2 regions of the Halomonas aestuarii genome follow, and region 1 is predicted to be linked to the other one. Evidence: predicted binding sites of a transcription regulator. Region 1 holds the regulator's gene; the other holds the start of a gene.

Region 1 (3,406 bases):
CAGCGGATGCGCGGCGAGCGCTTCGACGCCTGGATCCATGACAACCGCGCCCGGCTGACCGACAATGTGCGCGGCTACCATCCGCCCGCGACCCACGAGGACCCCGAGTCATGACGCGACCTTCCCTCGCCCCCCTGCTGACCCTCGGCGTCATCGGCGTGCTGCTCGGCAGCGCCCCGGCCCTGGCCCTGGAGGGTGACGCCAGCGCCCCGATCGAGGTGGAAGCCAACCAGCTCGACCTCGATGACCGCGCCGGCACCGCCGTCTACACCGGCAACGTGGAGATCCGCCAGGGCAGCATGCAGCTGACCGGCGACCGGGTGGAGATCGTGCGCAACGACGAGGGCGAGCTCAGCCGCGCTACCGCCACCGGCGAACGTGCCTACATCGAGCAGAAGCCCGCCCCGGACGAGCCCCTGGTCCGCGGTTGGGGCCGCACCGTCGTCTACCACGTCGCCGATCGCCGCATCGAGCTGATCGACCGCGCCGAGCTGCACAAGGACGGCGACACCTTCGACGGGGGGTACCTCGAATACTTCCTCGACCGCCGCGTCGTCCAGGCCCGCTCCGAGGCCGAGGGCGTCCAGGAGCGCCAGCGCGTGCGGATGACCCTCGAGCCCGAACAGCAGGACGGCCAGTGATGAAGACCCTGAGCGCCCGGCACCTGGCCAAGAGCTACAAGCGTCGTCGCGTGGTGCAGGACATCAGCGTCTCCATCGAGCAGGGCCGGATCGTCGGCCTGCTCGGCCCCAACGGGGCCGGCAAGACCACCTCCTTCTACATGATCGTCGGCCTGGTTCGCGCCGATGCCGGCGAGGTGCACATCGACGACCTCGACCTCTCGACGGCCGCCATGCATGAACGGGCCCGGGCCGGCATCGGCTACCTGCCCCAAGAGGCCTCGATCTTCCGCAAGCTGTCGGTCGCCGACAACATCATGGCGATCCTCGAGACACGCCGCGACCTCGACCGCCAGGGCCGCCAGGCCCGGCTCGAGGAACTCCTCGAGGACTTCCACGTGACGCATATCCGCGACAACCTTGGCATGAGCCTCTCCGGGGGCGAACGGCGACGCGTGGAAATCGCCCGGGCGCTGGCGACCGAGCCCGCCTTCATCCTCCTCGACGAGCCCTTCGCCGGCGTCGACCCCATCTCGGTGGGCGAGATCAAGGGCATCATCCGCCAGCTCAAGGCCCGCGACATCGGCGTGCTGATCACCGACCACAATGTCCGCGACACCCTGGACATCTGCGATACCGCCTACATCGTGGGCGACGGCCGGATCATCGCCGAGGGCAATGCCGAGGCGATCCTGTCCAACCAGCGCGTGCGGGAGGTCTACCTGGGCGAGGACTTCCGCCTCTGATTGCAATCACCTGATATACCTGTCGTTATATCCCGACGGCATGAAGATTGCGGATGGCACGATTGTTGCAAATTATCAGGTTGCAACCCCCTCGGGCAGGGGCTAGGGTAGGGGTTTTCGGCACGCCGGGGGAACTCCTCTCATGGCCATGAAGGCTTCCCTGCAGCTTCGCGTCGGCACCCAGCTGACCATGACGCCCCAGCTGCAGCAGGCCATCGCCCTGCTGCAGCTCTCGACCCTGGACCTTCGCCAGGAGATCCAGCAGGCGCTGGAGTCCAACCCCCTGCTGGACGTCGAGGACGAGTTCGGCGAACAGGCGGTGAGCGAGACGCCCGACGACGACTGGGCCAGCGAGATCCCCGAGGAACTCACCACCGATAGCGACTGGTCCGACACCTACCAGGACCTCGGCACCGCCCCCGCCGGCGGCAGCGGCGAGGGCCCCGACTTCGAACGCCAGGCGTCGGGCCAGAGCCTGCAGGGCCACCTGGCCTGGCAGCTGGCCATGACCGACCTCGACGAGCGCCAGATGCGCATCGCCGAGAGCCTGATCGACAGCATCAACGGCGACGGCTATCTCACCCAGCCCCTGGAAGAGATCCGGGACGGCTTGAGGACCCAAGGCCTCGCGGGCCTGAGGAGCCGGGAAGTCGAGCAGGTGCTCCTGCGCCTCCAGCAGTTCGAGCCCACCGGCGTCTTCGCCCGGGACCTGCGCGAGTGCCTGCTGCTGCAGCTGGCCACCCTGCCCGATGACACGCCCCTGCTGCCCCAGGCCCGCCGCCTGGTTCGCCAGTTCCTCGAGGCGCTCGCGGGCGACGACCGCCGCCTGCTCAAGCGCCGGCTCGGCCTCGACGACGCGGCCCTCGACACGGTGATCGACCTGGTGCGCTCGCTGGATCCTCGCCCCGGCAGCGCCTTCACCGAGAGCGACAGCGACTACGTGATCCCCGACCTCGTCGCGCGTCATACCCGCGAGGGGTGGCAGGTGGAACTCAATCCCGAGGCCATGCCGCGCCTGCGCATCCAGCCCGACTACGCCGCCCTGATCCGACGCGCCGACAAGAGCGACGACAACCAGTTCCTCAAGGACCACCTGCAGGAAGCGCGCTGGCTGATGAAGAGCCTCTCCAGCCGCAACGACACGCTGCTGCGGGTGGGCCGCGAGATCATGGTGCGACAGATCGACTTCCTGGAGCATGGCGAGGAGGCCATGAAGCCGCTGATCCTGGCCGATATCGCCCAGGTCGTGGAGATGCATGAATCGACGATCTCGCGGGTCACCACCCAGAAGTTCATCCATACCCCGCGCGGCATGTTCGAGCTCAAGTACTTCTTCTCCAGCCAGGTGGGGGGCGGCAACGGCGAGGGCGACGCCCACTCCAGCACCGCCATCCGCGCCCGGATCCGCAAGCTGATCCAGGACGAGCCCCCGCGCAAGCCGCTTTCCGACAGCCGGCTGGTCGCGCTGCTCGAGGAAGCCGGCATCAGCGTCGCGCGCCGCACGGTGGCGAAATATCGCGAGGCGATGGGCATCCCCTCCTCCAGCGAGCGCAAGCGGTTGCGTTGAACGATCCCCCGCGACGCCCTCAAGCGCCCTCCTGCCGCCTATTGACCCGAACGCAAGCGATTGAAATGACGCCGTTCACGGGGAGCTCCAATCCCCCGGGGCGAAGGGGTATGCAGGACGGCAAAAAGGGTTACAATCGAGCCACACCCCGCAAGAGCAAGGAGCGTGTCATGCAAGTCAACATCACCGGCCATCATGTGGAACTGACCGACGCACTGCGTGACTATGTGCAGGAAAAACTGACCCGCGTCGAGCGTCACTACGACAACATCACCAATGTGCAGGTCACCCTCTCCGTGGAGAAGGAACGCCAGCAGGCCGCCTGCACCCTGCATGCCGCCGGTGCTGACCTCCATGCCGAAGCCATGGAGAGTGACATGTATGCCGCCATCGATGCCCTGGCCGACAAGCTCGACCGTCAGCTGGTGAAGCACAAGGAAAAGGCACAGGCCCGCGCCCAGGGCGCCGGCGCT
Region 2 (3,406 bases), 220 kb from region 1:
CCGTGGAGCCCTGCATGACGTGGTCGCCCGAGAACAGCAGGCGCGCGGGTTCCAGCAGGTAGCAGAGGTGGTTGGAGGCATGCCCCGGCGTGTGCAGCACCGTCAGGGGGCCCGCGGGAGTCTCGAGGCGCTCGCCATGCCGGGGCCGGTGGTCCGGTGCGAAGCCGGCGTCCTGTCCCTCCCCCGCCGGCGCCGGGTGGCCGACCAGTCGGGCACCGGTGCGTGCGCTCAGCAGGGCCGCGCCCGGGGAGTGGTCGCGATGGGTATGGGTGACCAGAATCCGTGAGATTCGCCTCCCGGCGAGCGCCAGCAGACGCTCCTGGTGTTCGGGCAGCTCGGGACCGGGGTCGATCACCACGTGGTCGTCGCCATCGCCGAGCAGGTAGCTGTTGGTCCCCGGCCCCGTCATCACGCCCGGGTTGGCCGCGGTGACCCGGGTGACGCCCGGCGCCAGCCTCACCGCCCTGCCGGGCAAGATCTCGGCACTGGCCATCCCCTGCCGGCCGGGATCGAGACGGCTCACCTCCGCATAGGCCGGGGCATCCGGCTCGACCTGCCAGGCGGTTCCCCCCTTGCGAGCCGGCCAGGGACGGCTGGGCCTCGGGGTCGGCGGGTTGGCATGGGCATGGCGCATCAGCGCCTCGCCGGTGGGGAAGTCGGCGAGGATGCGCAGGGTGCGGAGGGTGGGATACCCCAGCGGCAAGCGGCCGGTCCGGTGATCCGCCAGGGCCCGGGCCGGCGTCAGCCAGGCATGGGCGATGGTCTCGCTGCCGTCGTGCGCCGCCTGCTGGCCCGGCGGCGCCAGGGCGACAAAGAAGCGCGTGTCGAAGCGCCGCGGCGCCCCCCGGGGCGTGACCCAGTGACCGAGGTAGGCCAGCCGGTCCAGCGGCAGGCCAAGGCCATGCTGCTCGCACAGGGCGCGAAAGCTCGCCTGCCCGCGCCGCAGCGCCTCCCGACCGGCCGTGAGGATGGGGTGATCGCCCGCCGGCAGTTGCCCCTGGTCATCCACGGCCAGCAGCAGGCCCGCCTCCTCGAGGCACTCCCTCAGGGCCGCGATCATGTAGTCGGCCCCGCCCTCATCGAGGCTCAGGGTCTGGCTGACGGCGGCGTCGCCGCGTCCCGAGGCACAGGCCCGCAGGTCCGGGTCCTGGGGGTCCACGGCCCCGCCGGGGAAGACGAAATAGCCGGGCAGGAAGGCCGCCTGCCAGGTGCGCTGCAACAGCAGGACCTCCAGCCCCCGGTCGCCGTCGCGCACCAGGGCGAGGGTCGCGGCGGGACGGATCTCGGGGGCTGGGGTCATGGGCCGGCTCCGGGCAGTGAACGGGGCAGGACCCAGAGATACCATGCCGAGGGCCCGCCGCCCACCACCTGGCGGGGCGGGGCGCAGGCCACTGGCTAGACTCTGGACAGGCCATCACCGCAGACGGAGTCCCCCATGCCGACCTACCACAACGTCGCCACCCTCCCCCTTCCGCTCTTCCCCGGCAGCCATCTGGTGATCGACGACGACTACATCTTCCTCTCGGGGCTGACCGTCGAGGATATCCAGGGCGGCGAGACCGTGATCGGCGACATGCAGGCAGAGACCCGCCTGGTGATGCGCAGCCTCCAGCGCATGCTGGCCTCCGTCGGCTGCGACATGGCCGACGTGGTAAGGGTCGACGTGCACATCACCGACCTCGACCTGATCCGCGACATGGACGCCGCCTACGCCGAGTTCTTCGAGGCCCATCGCTACCCGGCGCGCACCTGCACCCAGTCGCCCCGCCTCTAGGGCGGCGCCCACGTGGAGATCACCGTGATGGCCCGCCGCCCCGCCGGCAGCAAGGAGAGCGACGCGCCACCGGAGGCGGATCGCTCCACCCCCTGAGGGGGAACGGCGCCGCACGGGAACCCCAGCCTGACCCCGACCATCGACGCCGGGGCCCTCCACGGGCGACCTCTTCACCGAAGCAGTGCATCGAAGCCCCCTTGAGCACCATATGTGTGCATACCCATGGCGGCCGTGCGCCCTCCTCGGCTATATGCACCATCGGGAAGCCTCCAACCCCCTGGCTTCCATCCGGATGCGCCAACATGGAACATCTCTTGCATCGCAGGGAGGTCCTACAAGTCCCAGAGGCCCCGAGGGGGCGACCAACGCATCCGGAGAGATCACCGACGTGGATATCACGAGTGCAGTCCAGACCCTGACCCAGAGCGCCAACACGCTCTTCATCCTGATTGGCGCCATCATGGTCCTCGCCATGCATGCCGGCTTCGCCTTCCTCGAGGTCGGCACGGTACGCCACAAGAACCAGGTCAATGCCCTGGTCAAGATCATGACCGACTTCGGCGTCTCCGCCATCGCCTACTTCTTCGTCGGCTACCTCGTCGCCTACGACACCCACTTCCTGCACAGCGCCAGCGAGCTGACCGCCGGCAATGGCTACGAGCTGGTCAAGTTCTTCTTCCTGATGACCTTCGCCGCGGCGATCCCGGCCATCGTCTCGGGCGGCATCGCCGAGCGGGCCCGCTTCTACCCGATGCTGGTCGCCTCCGCGCTGATCGTCGGATTCGTCTATCCGTTCTTCGAGGGCATCGTCTGGAACGGCAACTTCGGCATCCAGGAGTGGCTGGCGCATCGTTTCGGTGCAGGCTTCCACGACTTCGCCGGCTCCGTGGTGGTGCATGCCGTGGGCGGCTGGGTGGCGCTGATGGCCCTGCTGCTGCTGGGCGCTCGCAACGGGCGCTATCGCAACGGTCGGGTCGTGGCCTTCGCCCCCTCCAACATCCCCTTCCTGGCCCTCGGCGCCTGGATCCTGACCATCGGCTGGTTCGGCTTCAACGTCATGTCGGCCCAGACCCTCGACGGCATCAGCGGCCTGGTCGCGGTGAACAGCCTGATGGCGATGGTCGGCGGCATCGTCATCTCGATGGTGCTCGGCAGGAAGGACCCGGGCTTCATCCACAACGGCCCCCTGGCCGGCCTGGTGGCGGTCTGTGCCGGCTCCGACCTGATGCACCCCGTCGGCGCCCTGGTCACCGGCGGCGTGGCCGCAGCCATCTTCGTCTACCTCTTCGAGTGGGCCCAGGATCGGATCGAGCGCCTGGATGACGTGCTCGGCGTCTGGCCGCTGCATGGCGTCTGCGGCGTCTGGGGCGGCATCGCCGCGGGTATCTTCGGCCAGGCTGGGCTGGGCGGCCTCGGCGGCGTCAGCCTCGCCTCCCAGCTCATCGGCTCGCTGGCCGGGGTGCTGGTGGCCGTGGTCGGTGGCCTGCTGGTCTATGGCGCCATCGCCATGATCACCGGCCTGCGCCTGAGCGAGGAGGAGGAGTTCAACGGCGCCGACGTCAGCGTGCACCGCATCGGGGCCAACGCCTGGGACTGATCGAGCAACGGGCCGGGGGATGAATGTCGCCCCGG

Evidence for each region. Region 1 encodes sigma-54, which starts transcription at its own class of promoters, with help from an activator protein. Its sites were predicted from a motif close to TGGCACNNNNNTTGCTNT; they were not measured.
Region 2: BOX17_RS00940 (ammonium transporter) is a predicted target of sigma-54. The motif match lies at 2,078-2,095, and genes of this name have one in related genera.

The regions. Positions count from the first base shown of each region.
Region 1 covers NZ_CP018139.1:425,889-429,294, forward strand. The annotation lists gene lptC (LPS export ABC transporter periplasmic protein LptC) at 1-114, shown strand, start outside; gene lptA (lipopolysaccharide transport periplasmic protein LptA) at 111-641, shown strand; gene lptB (LPS export ABC transporter ATP-binding protein) at 641-1,366, shown strand; gene BOX17_RS01950 (RNA polymerase factor sigma-54) at 1,509-2,933, shown strand; gene hpf (ribosome hibernation-promoting factor, HPF/YfiA family) at 3,104-3,406, shown strand, end outside.
Region 2 covers NZ_CP018139.1:205,543-208,948, forward strand. The annotation lists gene BOX17_RS17090 (MBL fold metallo-hydrolase) at 1-1,300, opposite strand, end outside; gene BOX17_RS00935 (RidA family protein) at 1,436-1,774, shown strand; gene BOX17_RS00940 (ammonium transporter) at 2,163-3,371, shown strand.